2 regions of the Companilactobacillus sp. FL22-1 genome follow, and region 2 is predicted to be linked to the other one. Evidence: a T-box and tRNA genes for the amino acid it is inferred to sense, from the RefSeq annotation. Region 2 holds a T-box; the other holds one or more tRNA genes.
The links. A T-box is a leader RNA that pairs with one kind of tRNA and senses whether it is charged. The one in region 2 lies ahead of leuS (leucine--tRNA ligase), so its partner is inferred to be a tRNA-Leu.

Region 1 (14,150 bases), on a different contig from region 2:
TGGCAGAAAATTTGGCTGTCACAAATGGTTCAACTGCTGATGAAGTAGCTCAAAACTTGGTTAATCAATGGAAGGAATCACCAGAACATAATGCTACTATGTTAGACAAAGGTATGACTGACATTGGTGTAGGTGTACAACAACTTGAAAATGGTATGTTTGTAGGTATTCAAGACTTTGGTGGAAAAGCCACGACAGCCAATTGGGATACAAGCAGATTTAATACCACAACGGCTGACACATTTGGTTTAACTACAGACCAAATTAAAGACCAATTTGTCAAGAACAGTGGCTATAACTTAGGTACTAACTACTATGTATCAGACCATATCTTTAAAACAAAGAATGATTATTTAAACTTTTTGAATGCAGGATTTGATAATCCAGACCCACTAGAAGGTTCAATTTGGGACTCAGTAGGTGCTAGTGGTAAAGCCACAGGTATGTTAGTCTATGATGGTAAGGGTAACGCTGTAGGTTGGGGTCTATGTTTGATGGAAATGGACGAACCAGTTTCAACATACACAGATCAAGGTTTAACAACATGGATTAAATAATCCAACAAATTAACGTTAAGTAGATGATTATTAGAAGAAGGGTTGACCGTAAGGTCAGCTCTTTTTCTTTATAAAAGAATCTCTTTTCCGTTGTGACTTTCTTCTTATTAGTCTGATATCTGCGGTAAGTTGAAATAATTGTAAGTAGAGTGTAGTTAATTTGATATACTAAGGGTACTTTGTTACAGGTTAGTTATTATTTACAAAATAATCTTAAAATGACTACGGAGGCAATGGGTTTGGAAAATGAAGATATTAAATTAAAAGCAGAACCTAAATTGATAAAAGAACTCACCGATGAAGAAGACAACTTTAAGGGTATTTCTTTAGCAGAGTTTAGAAAATCACACAGTCGAAGCTAATTTAAGGACACATTAATTCTTTGAGAATATAAAAAGGATTATGTTAAAAAGTACAATGATACTGAATTTTGAATGTAAACTATTGAACAAGTCTTGGTTGTGTTTTGAATAAGCTGACTACAATAAATGATCCAGATAAAGGGAACTGACCTAAGGTTAGTTCCTTTTTGTTTGATAAAATTTTAAAAGCATCGTGAATGATATAAAAATTCTTTGTGGTGTGAAATGCTTCTATATAAGGTGTGGTTAAATCGATAGCTAATATTTTACTTAAGGCACTTGATAGTTTACGTAACAATCATTACAAGAGCTTTTAAGTATAATTATTTTCAGTTGATTGAAAGAGTTTTAAGAAAGCTGAAGAGGTTTATTATGATGGTTAATCAAAATGATTTAACATATTACAACGGCCCGTGTGCAATAATATAATTTAAAATCGGATAATCGATCAATGCAAAGAACACAATTAGTAAACCAAGTGATATAAAGACTCTTACATAATGGATAGAATAGCTTAGAAATACCACATTAAAGATAAGAGAACTTTCAAGCAGATTGCCAATAAGAATTTGACTGATATAAGTGACAGAGAAAAACTCAGATGAAAATGATGATAGTAAGTAGAGATTGTTGTTAAGTATCTAACGTTTCAATGATGATAGTATTGATCACAAAGTTGTTTTTGCTTTGGAGTCTGTACTATCTCACTAGTATGTTTGTGGGGTTGCCATGGAAAATTAAAATATCTCCATGATACCCAAAAATTAGCTTGAAATTATTTATATTTTTGTGTATAGTAGAACGTGCATGCGGGTATGGCGGAATTGGCAGACGCGCAAGACTAAGGATCTTGTGGAGAATTATCTCCGTGGAAGTTCGAATCTTCTTACCCGCATCACTAGAGTAGTTAGACATTTTTGTCTAGCTGCTTTTTTTTGTTTCGGGAAAATTCCGTCATCTATAACAATGATTTTTGTGCATCTGCAAGTATTATTGAAAAATATTTTCTTTTTGAATTAATTGTTAATGTTATTGGAATATATCTTTTAATCTGGTGGTATAGTATTATTGATAAATATCATAACGATAGATGGGAGTGTGTTGCCATTGTTTCTTGGATCAATTATCTATAATAAAAGACGAGAAATGAATTTAACTCAAATTGAGTTAGCTAACGACATTTGTACTCAAAATACGATCAGTAAAATTGAGAAGCATAATATTGCACCAACAGTGAATATCTTGATCAAGATTTGTTTGAAATTGGATTTAACATTGAATGATGTGTTCAGTGATTTTTCAAGTAATTCTTCTGCCAAACAGGATAGTATTCTAGATGCAATCGAACAAGATATTTTACTTCAAAGAAACATTGATGTTCAGGATCGATTGTCATTGTTAGAAGGTAAACTCAATAATAATGACATGAAACAATATGAATTGATCAATGGCATGTTGGCTTACAAGAATCATAATTTTGACGCCTCACTGTTTACTTTGGATAAGGTTTTGCAATATACCAAGTCATCTAAAGATGACGTCTATACTTTCCTTGCATACTTGTTCAAGGGCTTAGACTATGTTGCTCAAAAGCATTACGATCGTGCTCAGTATTATTTTGAAATGATTGATAATTCAATTGATGAGGACTCACGGATCTCAAATGCTAGTGATCTGGAGATTCTCTTCATTTGCAAGACTTTAGCCAAAGCATACAATGATATGAAGTCGTATCAGAGGTCTTACGAGTTCAGTCAATGCGGCTTAAATTTTGCGCAAAGAAAGCATGTTTCTTATTTCTTAGACGACTTGAACTATCAGTTATCGGTCGCAATTAAAAATGATCAAGACCGCACAGAAGATTACAATGATTATTACAACTTGGCACTTTACTTGGCTAAGTTCAATCAGAATGATTTATTACTCGCCGAGATGAAAAAATAAATTTTACTAGAAAAAACGCCGTTATATAAAAATAACGACGTTTTTTTGTTGTGATATTTTTAATAAGCTGACAAATCATAAAACATGTTTAAACATGATATACTTGACACAGTCTAAGGAGACTAAGGAAGTATTTTAAATGAAAAGACGATTTTTAGTAGTGATTTTAACTATTCTACTGGGCGTTGGGCTTTCATTAGTACCTATCCAAAGTGTCGAGGCTAAGTCCGTAACTAGCGGATACTTTGTTGATGTTAGTGCAAATCCCGCCAAAATCTATGATGCGGCAGGACATGCGACAGGTGAATCCGAACCACTTAACAGTTGTTGGTACCTTGGGAGGACAGCAACCATTAATGGTCAAGACTTTTACCAAATCGCTACGAACGAATATTTAAGTTCAAGCGATAGTTTTATTTACCGTAATAGACCAGAAGTGATCAGAGTCGAAACTGATGAAGATGTGCCAGTTTATGATCACAACTTCGTTGAAAGTGACAAGGTTGCTTTGGCTCCAGGTACATACTGGTACTCAGATACTGTGATTACTACATCAGAGGGCATGCCATTTGTTCGGGTGGCTCCTGATGAATACGTAGGAATGTGGAATGTGATTCAACAATCATTTACAGAATAATAATACTAGTTTTTAAGAGGGGCAATTAAAAAAATTGCGCCTCTTTTATGATTTAAGGAAAAGGTTTACAAAAGTAGATAGCGCCAATGTTCATAGTATTTTGAGCGTTTTTGAGATAATTAATATGTAAAGATTCACATAATTAATTAATCATTTTTTTCAAATTACTGTTGAAATTTACGCAGAATCTCGGTAATATAAGGGTGCTTATAAAATGCCAGAGTTAGAAATATAAGCAAATGTGTGAATTATTAAAAATTCTTGTATGTAAGAATCAGCTTTTGTGTACGCTATTTTTATGCCAAAAAATAGCTGCCGGGATTTTTTGCCAAAAAAAATATATATAGAGGTTATTTGTTATGAAAAAATCTATTTTGCTCCTTGTTTGTGCTCTTTTAGGAACTGGAAGTGCAGTTGCCACTGCCGCTAGTTCTGTAACTAATGTATCAGCAGAGTCTGTTACTAAGGCTGGAGTTTTTGCCGAAGTAAGTTCTGATGAAGCTCAGCTTTACGATCAAAACGGTAATAAAACCAATGTTGCTTTAGATAAGAATTCAACTTGGAAAGTTGCCAAAACACAAAATGTTAATGGAACTGACTTTTATCAAGTTTCGACTAACGGTTATTTAAGTGCTAAGGATGGATTCAAATACAAAAACCGTCGAATGACTATAAAAGTACAGTCACTCGACGGTTCTGATAAAAATGTAAGTGTGTATGATCATAATTTAGTTGAGAGAAGTGATGTTCAGCTATCCCCAGACAGCAAATGGGCTACTGATACTGTCATCAATTACTCCAACGGTGTACCTTTTGTACGAGTTGCTCCAGATGAGTACGTTGCCATGTACGATGTTGTGGAACAATCATTTAGTGCTACTGTCTAATTAACTTTTAATCTTGTGTGTGAATTACTAGTAGATATCCTTGGTATGCCGACCGCCGATATCTCTTGTATATATCAACTTTTATGTACACTGCCAAATGTACTTAAAAATCTATTTAATATATATGAGGTCTTTCTTTAATACAGTTAATAGTGTACTCCCGTTTAAAACAAAATTTGATTCACATTTTGTAAAAAGTGTTTTCCTAATGTGGAATAAAAACTATGGATGTTAAAAATCCATAGTTTTTTTTATACAGCTAAACCGCTGGAATCATAATAGGACGCTTACATACACTATGAATAAAGGATTTAAAAAAAGAAAAAAGCCAGTCATTTAAGCGTTGAAATGACTGACTTCATAGGATTTACTTACTTTCCTTAGCTTTAATCAACTTAACCTTTTCTAAGATTTGTTTATCAAAAGCCTTCATGTAAGCATCGTGAGTTGCAAATTTTTTACCTTGTATTTTTCGTAAAGCGTCGCTCCAATCGTAGTAGTTAATTGGAACCATATTGCGATCTTTGTTGGCTACATATAGCTCAGCAAAGTTGTTATCGCTTTGAATAGGAGCGGTCAACCAGATATATTTAGTATCTTTATATTGTAAGAAATATTGAGTGTTACGCTTGACGTTATTTTGGTAAGTTGAATATTGAACCTGCATATCAAAAGTCTTTCCATAATTATGAGCTAGTGCGTCAAATCTTAATCCCACGCCTAATAATACCAATGCCAAGACGGGTAGGAGATATTTTTGATAAGAGTCCAGTAGAATATCGATATTAATTATCGCAATCGTGCCAAAGAACATATAAGTGGCAAACATACATCTTGAACCGAATGGAGATACAACGATAAATGGAGCAATAACGACATAACCAGAAAGTAATAAAGCAAAATTAGCTAATTTCAATTTAGGATTGTCTATTTTTAGCGAATAAATTACGACGATTATGGTAAAGATTATGATGGCAATGCCTAGGATAATCAAATGCTTAGGTGTGAACATCAAGCGCATATAATTAAACATGGTATCTGATGATGAGGAGCCCTTTAATGATCGATAGGAGTCTCTACCAAATAATATTTTGATATAAGCACCATTGATAAACATTAGGACGGCACCGATAAAGTTACCGATTAGAGCTAAACTCATGATTTTTTTAAATTTATCACTGAAATGGTTACGCAAGAATAATAATATCAAAATGCCATTGAAAACATTTAAAACGGTGACATGTTCAGCAAAGAACTGAGCAAAGATCGAGGCAAAGAATATTAAGTAAATACTAGTTCGGTAATATTCAACGTCTTGATTATCGTAATTTTTAAGTACCAGATAGAGAACAAATAGTGGATAAACGACTGATGGGACATAGTTTGCGAACCCAGCATGCCAACCTAGAATTTGTTGAAAAATAATTTTGGGCATCAATAAGATAAAGAGTCCAGCTAAAGCGGAAGATAATAACCCAATCGATTTAGTTGGTTTGATTTGATCACGAATCTTTTGAATCAAGAAAACAATCAAGGTCATAAATGTTCCATAACCTAAAAATGCTAGCGGTTTGATTTTGGTGATGGCAATAACTAAAAGATCACCTAAGTAGCGGCCATCATATTTTAGAAAAATTCCTTGAGGAAAGTAATTGCTACCGAAATAAGTACCCCAGTGCAGATCGTCACCTAGTAGTGGCATCCACAAGCCGATCAGACCGAAAATTATAAAAATAATAAAATAAAAACTAAGCTTTGTTGTTCTTCTCATTTGAAAACCTCATTTTTGTATTCTTTAATAGGATATAATTATCTGTCTTTTCAAGCAATGAAAAATCTTATCTTGCCACTAAATATATGAAATTGATAAAATATTTACATAGATAATAGTGAATGTTAGTATAATCACTGTAAACGATTACAGAAAAAGGTGAGGATTTCATGAAAAAAACGCGGGTCATTAACTCAGACATTTCACGTGTGATTGCCCAAATGGGTCATTTTGATACTTTGGGAATTGGTGATGCTGGAATGCCAGTACCAAGCAAGACAGAAAAAATTGATTTGGCAGTGGAAGCTGGCTTACCAAGTTTTATTCAAGTGTTGGAAAATGTCTTGAGTGAACTACAAGTTCAAAAGGTTTATCTGGCTGAAGAAATTAAGGTACAAAACCCTAAACAATTGGCTGCAGTTAAAAAAGCTGTTGGAGATACACCGATTGAATTTATTCCTCACGAGGAAATGAAAAAAGATTTAAACGATACTAAAGCATTTATTAGAACGGGTGAGGAAACACCTTACTCAAATATTTTACTTGAAAGTGGAGTTGTTTTTTAGAGGATTTTTTATGAAAAAAATTGTTGTTTTAGGTTCAATCAATGTTGATACGATTTTAAATATTACCCGCTTGCCATTACCAGGTGAGACGATGGCTATGCATGAACGTTCTAATGCTGGCGGTGGAAAAGGTGCTAATCAAGCAATTGCCGCAGTACGTGCCGGAGCTGAAACATCCTTTATTGCTAAGATCGGTCAGGATAATGCCGCTGATTTTATGTTGGATACGTTTAAAGAAGACGGCTTGAATATCGAACATGTTACACGGGATCAAAAAGCTGGAACGGGTCAAGCTTATATCTTATTGGATGAAAATGGTCAAAATAGTATTTTGATTTATGGTGGTGCTAATCAAGCAATTACGACTGATGATGTTAAGGCTGCTAGTGCTTCGATTGCTGATGCTGATTGCTTGATCACAGAGTTTGAAACTCCACTTGCTGCTTCAACGGAAGCTTTCAAGATTGCCAAAGAAAATAATGTTTTGACAATTTTGAATCCGGCTCCTGCTAAAAAGGACATCCCTGAAGAATTGTTGCAGTTGACCGATATCATCGTACCTAATGAAACAGAAGCTGAAGCTATTACCGGTATTAAAGTTACAGACGAACCTTCCATGGTTGCAGCAGCAAATAAGTTGCACACGATGGGAGTAAAGAATGTAATAATTACTGTTGGCTCAAATGGGTCTTTCTATTCAATGAATAAAAAGACTGGTTTTGTTAAAGCTTATAAAGTTCAAACAGTTGATACAACCGCTGCTGGAGATACTTTTATTGGTTATCTGGCTTCAAAACTAAATGAAGATTTGAGTAACGTTGAAGAGGCAATGAAATTTGCAAGTAAAGCATCTTCAATTACAGTGCAAACAAAAGGTGCTCAAAATTCTATCCCTCATGTGAGAGATGTTGAGATTTAAGTATTTGTAAAAGAAACTTTACGCTAAGTAGATTGAATTAATTGCCCAAGCATGGTAATATAATAGTTGTATTTTTGAATGGTGAATGGTTCGAATGGTTTGAATGTTTCGTATTTTAGACTTTCTTCCATGAAGTACCACGAAATAATGCACAAAAAATTTTTATTTATCAGGAGGAATAGTCTGATGGAACACGGAACAGTTAAATGGTTTAACGCAGAAAAAGGCTATGGTTTTATTACACGCGAAGATGGTAGTGACGTATTTGTTCACTTCTCAGCAATCCAAGGTGACGGTTACAAGACACTTGAAGAAGGTCAAGCTGTAACATTCGATATCGAAGATTCAGATCGTGGCCCACAAGCTTCAAACGTTGTTAAGGACTAATTAATAAACTTTGAGCAAAAAGCTAATCCGAAAGGGTTAGCTTTTTTTAGTCCCTACAAATAAATCTTTACCTAAACTTTACAAGAAATATACGTTGATAGTTTAAAATCAATTGTTATTGAGTGAGTTTGGAGAAAGCGAATGCAAATAAATTGGCGAAGAAATTTTCGGATCCTGTGGTTCGGCAGTTTAATAACAGATATGGGCAATGCAATGACATTGCCTTTTATTGTCCTTTATATCAATACTTTGGGACATTTCAATAAAGCAGAGTTGAATCTGTTAGGAGCAGCGGCCTTTTCTTTGACATATTTCAGCAAGGCTTTAGTTTCGCCTCTGTGGGGTCGTCTAGCTGACATCAAAGGGAGAAAGTTGATGTGCTTGCGAGCCTCAGGCGTGATGACAATAACTATCTTTATGATTGGCCTATCGCCGAATGTTTGGTTCTTGCTCTTCTTTCGAGCTTTACAAGGAGTGTTTTCCGGTTATATCAACAATGCTAATGCCTTAATGTCGGTCTCTGCACCAACGGACATTCGAGGTCGGGTAATGAGCAAATTAGTGACTGGCAGTATTACCGGAACTTTGGTGGGGCCTTTGCTGGGAGGATTTTTGGCGACTTCTGTGGGCTATCGAGGAGCTTTCTTTTTAACTAGTAGTTTGATGGCATTAGTCTTTTTTACAACTTGGTTAGGTGTCAAAGAAGATTTTCAACCCATTTCTCCCAAACAATTACCACCAGCCTTACCGCTGATGAAAGTAATTGGCTGGCCGTTCTTTATTGCCTTATTTTGGTCGCTACTGGCCATTCAAGCAACTACTAATGCAATTACACCTATGCTCAGTTTATTGGTCAAGGAGATGGATTCTAACGCTCAAAACGTGATTCTCATGACAGGAATAGTATCTGCGGCTCCAGGTTTAGCTACGATTTTCATGGCCGGATTGATTGGTCGTTTGATCGATTGGCTGGGGAGTTTAAGGAGCATGTTGATTTTTTTGTTCTTGGCAATTATTTGCCTAGCTTTAAGCAGTTTGGTTCAAAATATTTGGGAATTGATTTGTCTGCGGTTCATATTAGGGATTTCCGATGCGGCTTTGATTCCATCCATACAAGTTCTAACTGTACAAAATGTACCGAAACAAATTTTTGGACGGATTTTCAGTTATAATCAATCGGCACAGTCATTTGGCAATGTTTTGGGGCCAATGATAGCCGCTCAGGTCGCCACAGTTTTTGGTTATAAGAGCATCTTCTTATTCTCTGCATCCTTAGAACTTTTAGCGCTAGTAACGTGGATCTATTACGCTAAAAAAGCTCAACTTAAGTTAAATTTTTGATAACTTAAGCAATTGTTTAAATTCTTTTTTATATCACGAAAAATTCAAGTATATCGTCTATAATAAAAATTAATAAACGTACAGAGGATAAATTAATTGCCACAAAAAAGGAAGTATTCCAGTCGTCGAACTACCCGGCGACGTTCAAGCAAAAAAAATAATCAAACAACTATCATTTTAGTAGCGATTCTGGCAGTCTTTGTTCTAAGCTTTTTTGGATACAAGTATTATCTTCAAACCCAAAAGGAGAACCAGGTCGTAGTCGTTCAACAAGAACACAATGCCTTTATCAAAAAGATTGCCCCCTATGCAGTTACTTTAGGAAAGCAGTACGGAGTTTTACCTAGCATTACCATTGCTCAAGCAATCTTAGAGAGTAATTGGGGTACTAGTAGCCTCGCTAGTCAGTACAACAACTATTTTGGTATCAAGGGTGAAGATCCTGCCAACACTAAGGTTTTGCAGACAAAAGAGTATACCAACGGTCAGTGGATAACGATCAATGGTCGTTTCCGGGTTTATTCGGATTTTCGTGAATCAATGAAAGATCATACTCAATTGTTAGTTAATGGAACCTCTTGGAATTCGCAACAATATAAGCAAGTTTTGCAATCTAAGGATTATATTGACGCAGCGGTAGCTTTGCAAGCTGATGGATATGCGACCGATCCTGGTTACACAAGTAAAATTATTCGGATTATACAGAAATATAATTTGAAAAAGTATGATCAGGGTATCAAGTAAAAATCAAAGTATGATAGACTCTAATTATTCTATTGTAAATGTGGGGAGAATGTAATGAAGGAATTGGAAGAAAGAATTAAAACAGACGGCCGAGTTTTAGGCAAAGATGTGCTTAAAGTTGACAGCTTTTTGAATCATCAAGTCGATCCAATGTTGATGGAACGAATGGGTGAAGAATTTTACAACCATTTTAAAGATTCAGGTATTAATAAGATCTTAACGGTTGAATCTTCAGGAATCGCTCCAGCAGTCATGACAGGCTTGAAGTTTCAAGTACCAGTCGTATTTGCAAGAAAGCACAAATCAGTCACATTGAGTGATGATCTTTATACATCAGAAGTTTATTCATTTACAAAGAAGACTTCAAATCATATCAGTATTGCTAAAAAATATTTGTCAAGCGATGATAAAGTTTTGATCATTGATGATTTCCTAGCTAATGGTCAAGCTGTTAATGGTTTGAACACGATTATTGAAGATGCAGGCGCAACTTTAGCCGGTATCGGGATCGTGATTGAAAAATCATTCCAAAAAGGTCGTCAAATGATCGATAAATCAGGTATTCCTATTTATTCATTGGCAAAGATCAAAGCGTTTGAAGATGGTCAAGTTGTTTTTGAAGAAGAGGACGATTAGTAATAAGAAGGTGGAGTTATGACTTTTATTGCGCCTGGTAAGACTTTAGGCATTATTGGCGGTGGCAGTGAAACTTATATTTTTGAATTGGAAGCTAAGAGAATGGGATTCCGTACCATGCTTTTGACTGATGAAGAGAATGATATTGCGACTCAAGCAGCCGATAGTTTTTTAGTCGGACAACTGGAAAACATCGAAAATCTAAATGAATTGGGCCATAGAAGTGACCTGCTTTTGTATATGAATGAGGACTTTGACAGCGAACTTTTGCAACAATTGGCCAAGAATTTCAATGTTGCTCAAGGGGCTGACTTGTTGTCAATCGTTCAAGACCGTTATATTGAAAGAACTTTTCTCAATGATTTGAACATCAATGTACCACCGTTCTTCTCGATCGTGACGGTCGATGACATCAAAAAAGCGGTTGAAGAGATTGGTTTTCCTTGTATTTTGAAACCAATTCAGAAAAATCAGTCGGTCTTGAATCGTCATATTCTTTATAACGAAACTGATGTTGAACGAATGCAAAAGTTGCTCTTAGACGGAACTTATATTCTTGAGGCTTGGATCGATACTCAAAAAGAATATTCCGTCATGGTTAGCAAAAGTAAAGATGGCAAGATCCATACTTTTCCAATGATCAAGGAAATTTATGATGGACACCATCTGATGAGTTCCTACATTTATAAGAAAAATGATCCCGATGTAGAAGCTGAAATGCAGCGTGTAGCCTTGTTAGTAGCTGAAAAAATTAAATATGTTGGTATCTTTGGCATTGGTTTTATCTTGTCACAGTCTGGCGTATTGTATGTTAAACGGATTTTCCCCGGAATTAATTATTCAGCGAATGTTTATCAAGTAGCGACGGGTATTTCACAATTTGAATTACATATCAGAGCGATTTGTGACTGGCCGATCCCAGAGATTTTTCCAATGGTCAATGCGGCTACCTTAAAGATCATTGAAGGTAACTTGCCACAGAGCTTGGATCTACTCCAGGAGAAGGCTCAGTGGAAATTTAATTATTACACTGGTTTTAAAGCTAAGAATCAAGCCGATCGAGATGTCGGTTATATTTCCGTTTTCTCAGATGACGTCGAAGAGTTAAAGAATGATATCTTAACAACAAAAATTTGGAGAGTAGAATAATTCATGATTGATAGATATGTAACTGAACAAATGAAACCAATTTGGACTGACCAAAACAGATTTCAAGCTTGGCTAGAAGTCGAAATTGCTGCAGTTGAAGGCTGGAGCAAAGAAGGAGAAATTCCGGCTGAAGATGCTAAGTTAATTGCTCAAAACGCTAAGTTTAATGTTTCCGAGATCGCTGAAATCGAAAAACAAACTAAACATGACGTAGTTGCTTTTACAAGAGATGTTTCTCGTTACCTTGGACCTGAAAAGAAATGGGTTCACTTTGGCTTAACTTCAACTGATGTTGTTGATACAGCCTATGGTTATTTGATGAAACAAGCAAATGATATTATTCGTGAAGATTTAAATGAATTTCTCAAAGTAGTTGGCGAAAAGGCCTTAGAATACAAAGATACAGTTATGATCGGTAGAACTCATGGTGTTCATGCTGAACCAACAACTTTTGGGTTAGTTTTGGCTAACTGGTACTCTGAAATCAAACGTGATATTGAACGTTTCGACCATGCTGCTAAAGGGGTTGAAGCTGGTAAAATTAGTGGTGCAGTTGGTAGTTACGCCAATGTGCCAACTAGTGTGGAAAAATTTGTTTGCGATAAATTAGGTATCCGCGCCCAAGAAATTTCCACTCAAGTTTTACCAAGAGACCTCCATGCTGAATATATCCAAACGATGGCTTTGATTGCTACATCAATTGAACGATTCGCCTTAGAAGTTCGCCACTTACAAAGAACTGAAGTCCGTGAAGCTGAAGAATATTTTGCTGCCGGCCAAAAAGGCTCATCAGCAATGCCTCACAAACGTAATCCTATCGGTTCAGAAAACGTTACAGGATTGGCTAGAGTCATTAGAGGACATGCTTTCACAGCTTTGGAAGATGTACCATTGTGGCATGAAAGAGATATTTCACACAGTTCAGCTGAACGAGTAATTATTCCTGATACGACTGAATTGCTGGATTATATCTTACGCAGATTTACTAAGATCACTAAAGACCTTACTGTTTTCCCTGATAAGATGTTAGAAGATATGAACATTACTCACGGCTTGATCTTCTCACAAAGAGTCTTGTTGAAACTAGTTGAAGCTGGTTATTCAAGAGAACAAGCTTACGATATTGTGCAACCAATGACTGCAAAGGCTTGGGACGAAAAGAAAGACTTCCGAACAATGTTGGAAAATGATTCACGCGTAACTGACAAACTTTCAGATGCTGACTTAGATGATGCATTTGATTATCATTGGCATTTACGTAATGTTGATGAGATTTTTAAACGAGTTGGTTTGGAATAGTTTTTTCCGAATGGCTCTGAGACTTTTCACTACCGTCTTGGTTTAAAACATTAATTTATTTAGATATTGAAATGAACTGATATTAATCGGTTTGTTTCAATATTTTTTTGTTTTTATTGGAAGATGAAGTGAATGGAATCGGTGCGCCAGTTATCTTTACTCAAGCATTATGAAATAACGTTGTTTGTCTTTCGCTCTAACCACAAAAATTTGCTACAATATAAACAGCTATTTTTAAGTACAACTAAAACTTTTTACACGAAGATTTGAGGGATTTTTAAATTGGACGATACTATGTTAAAAGGTCTTAACCCTGAGCAACAGGCTGCGGTTAAGGCTACTGAAGGACCATTATTGATCATGGCCGGTGCCGGTTCTGGTAAAACTCGAGTTCTAACTCATCGAGTGGCCTATTTGATCGAAGAAAAAAATGTTATGCCTTGGCATGTTCTAGCAATTACTTTTACTAATAAAGCTGCTAAGGAAATGAAAGAAAGAATTGGCAAGTTGCTTGATGAATCGGCCAATGATGTCTGGGTTTCAACTTTCCACTCTCTTTGTGTAAGAATTTTAAGAAGAGATATTGATAAAATGGGAAAGCCCAAGACTTTCACGATTGCTGACCCTAGTGAACAAAGAACACTCATGAAACAAATTTTGACCCGGATGAATCTTGACCCTAAGCGTTATGATCCGCGGGCAATTTTAGCCACGATCAGCAACGCCAAGAACGAATTGCAAACGCCAGCTGAATATGCAAAAGTAGCGGCTTCACCATTTGAACAAACTGTTGCCAGTGTTTATGATGCTTATGCTAAAGAGATGGACCGAAATAATTCACTTGATTTTGATGATTTGATCATGCAAACGAGTGCTTTATTCGACCAATGTCCTGACGTTTTGGAAAAGTATCAAGAAAAATTTCAATATATCCACGTGGATGAATATCAA
Region 2 (9,170 bases):
CGTTCTTTAAAGTTTAACTTTAGGGAAGGTCTCTTTTTTTATGGAGGGAATTAATTAATGGCACGAAAAAATCAATCAAATGTGGTGATCGTAACGATTGCTGTATTTATCGCAACATTTATGACGGCAATTGAAGGAACGATTGTTTCGACCGCTATGCCGACTATTATCGGGAGTTTGCACGGAGTCAGCTTGATGAATTGGGTTTTCTCAATTTATTTATTGATGACTGCTGTAGCAACGCCAATTTACGGAAAGTTATCTGACGTTGTAGGCCGAAAACCAGTTTTATTGATTGGTTTAGTGATTTTCGTTATCGGTTCAACTTTGTGTGCGATGTCGAATTCAATGTTAACTTTGATTTTGGCTCGTGTGATTCAAGGTATCGGTTCAGGGGCAATCCAACCATTAACTTTTACGATCATTGCTGATATTTATCCGTTAGAGAAACGCGCTCGGGTTCTAGGTTTGAATGGTTCAGCTTGGGGAATCGCGGCAGTTATTGCACCGCTATTAGGTGGTTTTATCGTTGAAAAGTTGAGCTGGCATTGGGTCTTTTTGATCAATTTGCCAGTGGGTTTGATTACGATTGCTTTGATATGGATTTTCTTTAAAGAAGAGAAAACAGAACACGAAAAAATTAAGATCGATTATTTAGGAACAATCTTGTTGATTTTAGTTTTATTACCACTGATGTTAGCTTTACAAAGTCTTGGTACAAGCAGTTTGTTGCTTCCTTTGGGATTAGTGGCAGTTTCAATTATTTCCGTATTTATCTTTATCAAAGTTGAAAAACGGGTCCAGGATCCAATCTTGCCGCTCGAATTGTTCAATAATAAGACTTTCGTCATTCAGAATATCTTAGCGCTATTGGTCAGTGGTTTCTTAATTGGTTTTGAAGCTTATATTCCCACTTGGATGCAAGGAATTTTAGGCTTGAGTCCTTCGATGGGGGGATTTGCGGTCACACCTAGTTCGATCATTTGGATTTTTGGATCATTTTGGGCAGGAACGTTGATAAAAAAAATGGCACCCAACCGTGTCATTTACATTAGTTTATTCTTTTTAGCAATCGCTAATGGTTTATTGTTGGCCGCCGGTCCTACTACGCCATTTTGGTACTTCTGTTCACTAGCAGCTGTTGCCGGTTTAGGATTTGGTTTGACGATCACGACTACGACGGTAACTGCTCAGACAGTTGTTGATCCAGAAAACGTCGGTGTTGCTACTAGTTTTAATACTTTATTGCGTACAATTGGTCAATCAATGATGGTGTCAGTCTATGGAATTGTCCTAAATGCCGCTTTGGCTAAAGGTGCCGCCGAAAATAAGAATATTACCGTTGATATGATGAATAAATTGATCGATCCACAGACGGCTAATTCCTTGCCACATCAGCTTTTACCCAAAATGCGACAAATTCTTTTTTCTGGATTGCACAACATTTACCTTGTAACTTTAGTATTATTAGTATTGGGTTTAGTTCTTAATGCCTTTGAGTGGAAGAATAAAAAGGTTCTGGGATCTAAATAATAGTGTGTTGAAAGTTACTACAGTAGCTGCCAGAAGATATCCGCCGAGGACATCGCTAGGGTAGTGAACACCTAAGAAGATACGACTATACCCGATTAGGATGACTAACAAAATACATAATGTACTAATGATCAGTTTTGAACTCAACTTTTTGAAGATGAATAAGCTGATAATTAAAATAGAGATATAGAGGGCAAATGAGCTAGCAGAGTGACCGCTTGGAAAACTATATCCACCGGCCGAAACGTAATGGGTATGACTGGGACGAGGACGATCGACTAGAGTTTTGATCAAACTGTTCAAACTCGAGATGACAACTTTGTTGACAACGAGGAAGATTCCGGCATAATAATATCTTTTTATTATTAATAATAGAAAGAAAATTGCGGCGATGGCGATGGTTGGATAAGTATCTCCAAGATTGGTGAGTGGTCTAAAAAAGCTCAAGCTGAAATTGTTGTGATGATAAATTTGATTAATCAAAGTATTATCAAAATTTTTAATTAAATTTGTCTTTAAAACAACATTGAAGGTCCAAAATATAAAGATAATTAATAAAAGTGTATTTAAGATAGATAATTTTTGAATTTTTTTCATTATTATTTGTCTCACTATTGTTTAAGTTTTTATTAAGAAATATAATAAAGTATAAGGATCTTTAGGAGAGTTGATATCTATGATTATGACACGTCGTGAACGTAAAATCGAAGATAGTCGATTGACTAGATTAAATAATAAAAAACTAAAGAATGCAAACTTGCGCAAAAACTTAACTATTTTGGGTTCAAGTATGTTTGTGGGGGCTGTCGTTGCTGAAGTTGCAAATGTTTCTGTCGCAACACCTGTTAAAGCTGAGGCTTTGTCAGTTAACAATTTGTTGAATCAAAATGCTGCTGTGGTTACTACACCAGTTACTTCTAAAGGTGCGGGAGATCAACAATTTCTCGATTACATTGGCAATTCTGCCCGTAAATTAGCGGCAAATAACGACCTCTATGCTTCAGTTATGATTGCTCAAGCAATGGTCGAAAGTGGATGGGGTACTAGTGGCCTTGCTAGTTCACCTAATTACAATCTCTTTGGTATCAAAGGTGATTATAAAGGTGAATCAGTCAATATGGGTACTCAAGAGGATGATGGAACTGGCAATCTTTATTCTATCAACTCTAACTTCAGAAAATACCCATCATATAAAGAATCACTTGAAGACTATGTATCGTTGCTTCGTGGTGGAACTTCTGGCAATACCCAAATGTATGCTGGTGCTTGGAAGAGCAATACCAAGTCATATGAAGATGCTACGAAGTATTTGACAGGTCGTTATGCAACCGATACAACATACGGTGACAAGTTAAATAGTATGATTGAAAAGTACAACTTGACTCAATATGATACACCGCTTGATAAAGATCAAACATACACTGTTGCTCAAGGTGATACTTTGCAATCAATCGCCGATAAATTCAATATGACGACTGATACCTTAATGTCCTTGAATAACTTGAAGTCAAACAATTACATCTACCCAGGTAAAGTTTTGACGGTTACACAAATTATCGGTTCCAATGGTCAAGCCTTGTCCACAAGTAACTTGAGTACCGCTGAAAATACTAATGATACTAATAATGTTGGCGACGCATATGGCAGTCAACAAGCACCAGTCGTAGTTCAAGATGAACGAAACGGTGTCAAGAAGTATGTTCCATCGGAAGATTCTGATTCCGATTCATCATCAATTAATGTTCAAAATGATTACTCAGATAATAATTCCAGTGATTCAGGTGATAATACTAAGTCGGTAACAGTTCAAAGCGGCGATACGATCGATTCGATTGCTTCACAAGCAGGTACTACGGTTAGCAACATTCGCCAATTGAATAACTTGAATTCCGATTTATTGGTTGTCGGCCAAAGATTATTGGTATAGAATATAACAAAACGGAAGTAGTAGAATATGAAGCGACTTTTCAGAAAGCGTATGGTGATGTGAATACGCAAGTCCTCATTTTCGAACTCGTCCACGAATGCTAGTCGCTGAACTTTAAGTAAGTGACTACGTTTAATCCTCGTTAAGGATTTCAAGAGTCGTGCTATATTTTAGTACGGAACTTAGGTGGTAACGCGATAACTCGTCCTATGATTAATTATAATCATAGGACTTTTTTTGTAGGAGGAAGAATATGTACAATCACAATACGGTAGAAAAGAAATGGCAAAAGTATTGGAAGGAAAACGATACTTTTAAGACAACAACAGATCCAGACAAGAAGAACTTTTATGCTTTGGATATGTTCCCATACCCATCAGGTCAAGGTCTACACGTCGGACATCCTGAAGGCTATACAGCAACAGATATTATTGCTCGAATGAAGCGTGCTCAAGGTTATAATGTTTTGCATCCAATGGGTTTTGACGCTTTTGGGTTGCCTGCTGAACAATATGCTTTGAATACTGGTAATAATCCAGCTGACTTTACGGAAAAGAATATTCAAAACTTTAAACGTCAAATCAATTCACTTGGTTTCTCATATGATTGGAACCGTGAAGTTCGTACAACTGATCCAGAATTCTACAAGTGGACACAATGGATTTTTGAACAGATGTACAAAAAAGGCTTGGCTTATGAATCAGAAACTCTCGTTAACTGGTCACCTGATTTAGGTACCGTAGTAGCTAATGAAGAGATTATTGATGGTAAAACTGAACGTGGTGGCTTCCCAGTTGTTCGTAAACCAATGCGTCAATGGATGCTTAAGATTACAGCCTATGCTGACCGTTTGTTGGATGATTTAGATGATATTGACTGGCCTGAAAATATCAAAGAAATGCAAAGAAACTGGATCGGCCGTTCCGTTGGAGCTCAAATTACTTTCGATATTGCCGATAGCGATGATTCAGTTAATATCTTTACTACAAGACCAGATACGATCTTTGGTGTAGAATATATGACCTTGGCCCCAGAACATAAATTAGTTGATAAGATTACGACACCTGAACAAAAAGCCGCAGTTGAAGCTTACAAAGAAGAAGTTTCTCATAAGTCTGATTTGGACCGAACAGATTTGAATGATGAAAAGACGGGTGTCTTCACTGGTGCTTATGCGATCAATCCTGTTAATGGTAAAAAGATTCCGGTTTGGATCTCAGATTATGTCTTAGTCACATACGGAACTGGTGCCGTTATGGCCGTTCCAGCTCATGATGACCGTGATTTTGCCTTTGCCAAGAAGTTTAATTTACCAATGACTCAAGTTATTGAAGGTGACTTGGATAACGGAGCAATCACTGGTGATGGCAAGCACATCAATTCTGATTTCTTAGATGGATTGAACAAAGAAGATGCTATTCAACGAGCTGTCGAATACTTTGAAGATAAAGGTTTTGGTGAAAAGAAAGTTAATTATCGCTTGCGTGATTGGGTCTTCTCCCGTCAAAGATACTGGGGTGAACCAATTCCGGTTATTCATTGGGAAGATGGTACAACATCACTTGTTCCTGAAGATGAATTACCACTTAAATTACCAGCGGACTCAGATATTAAACCATCTGGTACTGGTGAAAGCCCATTAGCTAACTTGACCGATTGGGTCAATGTAGTTGATAAGAATGGCCGAAAAGGTCGCCGTGAAACTAATACCATGCCACAATGGGCTGGTTCATCATGGTACTACTTGAGATATATTGATCCACATAATGATAAAGAACTAGCTGACTACGACTTGTTGAAACAGTGGTTACCAGTTGATCTATATATCGGTGGTGCTGAGCATGCTGTTCTTCACTTGTTATACGCTAGATTCTGGCATAAAGTATTGTATGACTTGGGCGTAGTTCCAACTAAAGAACCTTTCCAAAAGCTATTTAATCAAGGAATGATCCTCGGTAAGGGTCATGAGAAGATGTCTAAGTCAAAAGGTAACGTTGTTAATCCTGATGACGTAGTTGAACAATATGGCGCTGATACTTTAAGAACTTATGAAATGTTCATGGGTCCTTTGGATGCATCAATTGCCTGGTCTGAAAACGGTTTGTCAGGTTCAGCTAAATTCTTGGATCGTGTTTGGAACTTGTTCATCAACGATGACGATTACAGTACACTCAAGGATGACTATCTAACAGATTCTAACGATGGTAAACTTGATAAAGTTTATAATGAAACAGTTAAGAAAGTTACCGAAGATTACGATGCTTTGCATTTCAATACTGCCATTTCACAGATGATGGTCTTCGTTAATGAAGCTCACAAAGTCGATACAATGCCAAAGGCATACGCCGAAGGATTAGTTCAATTGTTGGCTCCAATTGCTCCACATATGATGGAAGAATTATGGAGTAAGTTTGGTCATACTGAATCAATTTCTTATGCCCAATGGCCTACATATGACGAAAAGAAATTGGTTTCTGACACCGTAGAAATTATTCTGCAAGTTAATGGTAAATTGAGAAATAAAGTCGAAGTTGCTAATGGTACACCTAAAGATGAATTAGAGAAATTAGCTCTTAATGATGAGAAAGTTCAAAAATTCATTGCTGATAAAAATGTTGTTAAAGTGATTGTAATTCCTAATAAGATCGTCAACATTGTTGTTAAATAATGAGAAAATAAAAAAAGGATTTCGGGAATTTCCGAAGTCCTTTTTTGATGGTCGAATGGCATCAAGCGTTGCCTATTTTGTAGAGTGTGTATAACTACTGATAATATATATTATTTTGAGGGAATTTCAATTCTTGAATAATTGCAAAAAGTGCCTATTAGGTGAGTGTATTAATAGAATTGTTGATCCATCCGACAGAAATATTTTAGCATGATTTGTTTTTAAAGACGCTTTACAATTTATGCAATCTGTCAAGTTAGCATAATGTTTTGGAAAATATATTGCTTTTTATTGAAATAAAGTGTAATTTAAAATTTTTAGGAAGATAACTTTGCTATAATTAAATGGATAGTTTTTAAGGTGGTGCAAGATTTGGGCGTAAACAATAGCCATGATAATGAAGAAGAAGTGTTGCCAGTCTTAGACCCAGAGGTTTCATCGAAAGATACCATGTTAAAAGGGTCAGCTTGGATGACAGCCGGTAGCATTTTTTCTCGAATTTTAGGTGCAATCTATATCATTCCTTGGATGGCATGGATGGGATCGTATTATCCAGCAGCTAATGCATTATTTGCGAAAGGGTATAATATTTACAGTTTGTTTCTGATTGTTTCAACAGCCGGAATTCCTGGCGCAATTTCGAAACAAATTTCACATTATAATGCACTGGATCAATATGCAACAGGTAATAAATTATTTAAACACGGTCTACGGATCATGACTTTCATGGGTGTGATCTTTGCCGCAATCATGTACTTTGGCGCACCGGTTTTAGCAACGATTTTTACTGATGGTGATCCACGAAGTATTCCAGTTATTAAGTCATTAGCGATTGCTGTTTTGATTATTCCTATTCTGAGTATCTTAAGAGGTTACCTGCAAGGATATTCTGATATGGCACCTTCTGCCATTTCTCAATTTATTGAACAGATTGCCCGTGTGATTTATATGCTTTTGGCAACTTATATCATTATGGTGGTTAATAAGGGCAGTTATATTAATGCCGTGGTCCAATCAACTTTTGCTGCCTTTATTGGAGCGGCTGTAGCGATTGGAATTTTGATCTTAGCCTTACTAAGACGATTACCAAAACTACGACAATTATCACAGAATGGTCAACCAGCAGCTGATGTGAATGAAAATAATTTCACCCGTGAAATTTTTCAACAAGCTTTGCCATTCATCATTCTCGATGCAGGGATTACTTTTTTCAATCTATTCGATCAATCAACCTTTAATCAATTCATGAGGATGTTTGTCAACGCTACAGGGGCACAGTTGGATAACTACTACTCTTTATTTGGTTTTCAAGCAAATAAATTGATTATGATTATCGTATCCTTATCGACTGCTATGGCTGTTACAGCCGTCCCAATTTTATCTGGCTTATATTCTAAAGGTAATAAGGAAAAAATTGAGGGTCAAATTTCCAATACGATTGAATTGTTCTTCTTCGTTATGATTCCTGCTTCATTAGGGATGTACGCCGTTGCACAACCGCTTTGGACGACTTTTTATCGTTATGATTCTTTAGGGGTCTTGATGTTACAATTCTCAGCAATTATCTCCATATTGCTAGGATTGTTCACGGTTTTGTCAGCCGTTTTGCAGGCGTTATATCGTAACAGACTAGCTATCAAATACTTTGTTTATGGCTTCCTGGCGAAAGTCGTTGCTCAATTGCCAATGATTTGGCTATTTCATGAATTTGGACCATTAGTAGCGACAAGTATTGGTATGGGTGTCGTTTGCTGGCTAATGGTACGCAAGTTGCACCAAATTTATCCGTTTGATACTGGCCGTCTCTCACGCCGCATCAGTGGCATTATATTGTTCTCGTTGATCATGTTTGTTTCAGTAATATTAGTCAATTGGATCGTCTTTCGTTTCGTTGGTAACTCCGATAGAATCATTTCGGTTGTAGTTCTAATACTAGAAGCCGGCTTGGGTGGTGTGATTTACGGTTACCTAGTTTTGAAGACATCATTAGCTGATAAGATTTTAGGACCACGAGTTGCCAGAATCAGAAGAATTTTTAATATTAAATAGGCTGAATGATATATTTAAAAATTAATAATAAATAATCCCAGTGAAGTTAACCAGGTAAGATGGTTGATTCACTGGGATTTTTAATTGGCAGAATATAGTGGTTAAGTTTGTTCAACGTTCAAGTAAACTGTATTTTTGCATATATTTAGGTAACTTCTCGATAATTGTTGAAGGTAAAACAACGTAGTGCTTTTCAGCTAAAGAATCACCAATCGTACTGTGGATCAAAAGGGCAGCTTGAATAGTTGCTAAAGAGTAACCAAATTGAGCAATGAATCCGGAGATGATTCCGGTCAGGGTGTCACCCATACCTCCAGTTGCCATACCGGGATTGCCAGCGGTGATGTTGAAGGACATATCTTGATAATAAATTTCGGAATGATGTTTTTTGAGAACTAAAACAGCTTGCGGATTAATTTTTTGCAAACTTTCAAAGTTGTTCAATTCAACTTGTTCAGGAATAGGTAGCTGGGAAAGTCGTCTCCATTCGCCTTGATGGGGAGTTAAAATTACGTGGGCAGAAGTTTTTAAGGGGAGCTTTTCTTCGGCAATGATTGTTAAGGCTGAAGCGTCGATAATAAGTGTTTGGCTTGATGTCGCCTGATCTAAAGTTAATTTAACTAAGTCAATCGCTAGTTTACTAGTACCTAGGCCTGGGCCAATGGCGATAACATCATTATTTTCGATGGCACTCAATAATTCATTCTGGTGGTGATAATCAATAGTCATCGCTTCGGGGATAGTCGTGTTCAGGGCTAAAAATTTTTCTGGAGTAGTGGCAACTGTTACCAAACCTGCACCGGAATGAATAGCAGCACTGCTTGCCAGAATGGCTGCACCCCCAAAGTGAATTGATCCTGCAATGACTAATACTTTTCCATAGGTTCCCTTGTATGATTCTGGTGCTCGAGGACTAATTACCTGATTTAGAATACTTTTACTAATTTTTTCCATTACAAGTTCCTCCATTTGTAGTATTATTTTAATTGTAGT

Region 1: it has a tRNA-Leu gene. The T-box ahead of leuS (leucine--tRNA ligase) is inferred to sense a tRNA for this amino acid. The anticodon was not compared.

What each region holds. Positions count from the first base shown of each region.
Region 1 is NZ_JBINJY010000017.1:286-14,435, forward strand. Features, by position in the region: partial or broken gene ACG72T_RS11955 (CAP domain-containing protein) at 1-557, shown strand, start outside; gene ACG72T_RS11960 (hypothetical protein) at 797-919, shown strand; tRNA gene ACG72T_RS11965 (tRNA-Leu) at 1,729-1,814, shown strand; gene ACG72T_RS11970 (helix-turn-helix domain-containing protein) at 2,018-2,863, shown strand; gene ACG72T_RS11975 (SLAP domain-containing protein) at 3,003-3,500, shown strand; gene ACG72T_RS11980 (SLAP domain-containing protein) at 3,860-4,387, shown strand; gene ACG72T_RS11985 (hypothetical protein) at 4,755-6,158, opposite strand; gene rbsD (D-ribose pyranase) at 6,329-6,724, shown strand; gene rbsK (ribokinase) at 6,735-7,643, shown strand; gene ACG72T_RS12000 (cold-shock protein) at 7,830-8,030, shown strand; gene ACG72T_RS12005 (MFS transporter) at 8,172-9,371, shown strand; gene ACG72T_RS12010 (glycoside hydrolase family 73 protein) at 9,468-10,115, shown strand; gene ACG72T_RS12015 (xanthine phosphoribosyltransferase) at 10,170-10,751, shown strand; gene ACG72T_RS12020 (ATP-grasp domain-containing protein) at 10,770-11,900, shown strand; gene purB (adenylosuccinate lyase) at 11,904-13,199, shown strand; gene pcrA (DNA helicase PcrA) at 13,494-14,150, shown strand, end outside.
Region 2 is NZ_JBINJY010000015.1:12,056-21,225, reverse strand. Features, by position in the region: gene ACG72T_RS11625 (MDR family MFS transporter) at 58-1,533, shown strand; gene ACG72T_RS11620 (phosphatase PAP2 family protein) at 1,480-2,130, opposite strand; gene ACG72T_RS11615 (glucosaminidase domain-containing protein) at 2,210-3,460, shown strand; T-box leader at 3,458-3,673, shown strand; gene leuS (leucine--tRNA ligase) at 3,714-6,128, shown strand; gene ACG72T_RS11605 (polysaccharide biosynthesis C-terminal domain-containing protein) at 6,579-8,177, shown strand; gene ACG72T_RS11600 (NAD(P)H-hydrate dehydratase) at 8,289-9,131, opposite strand.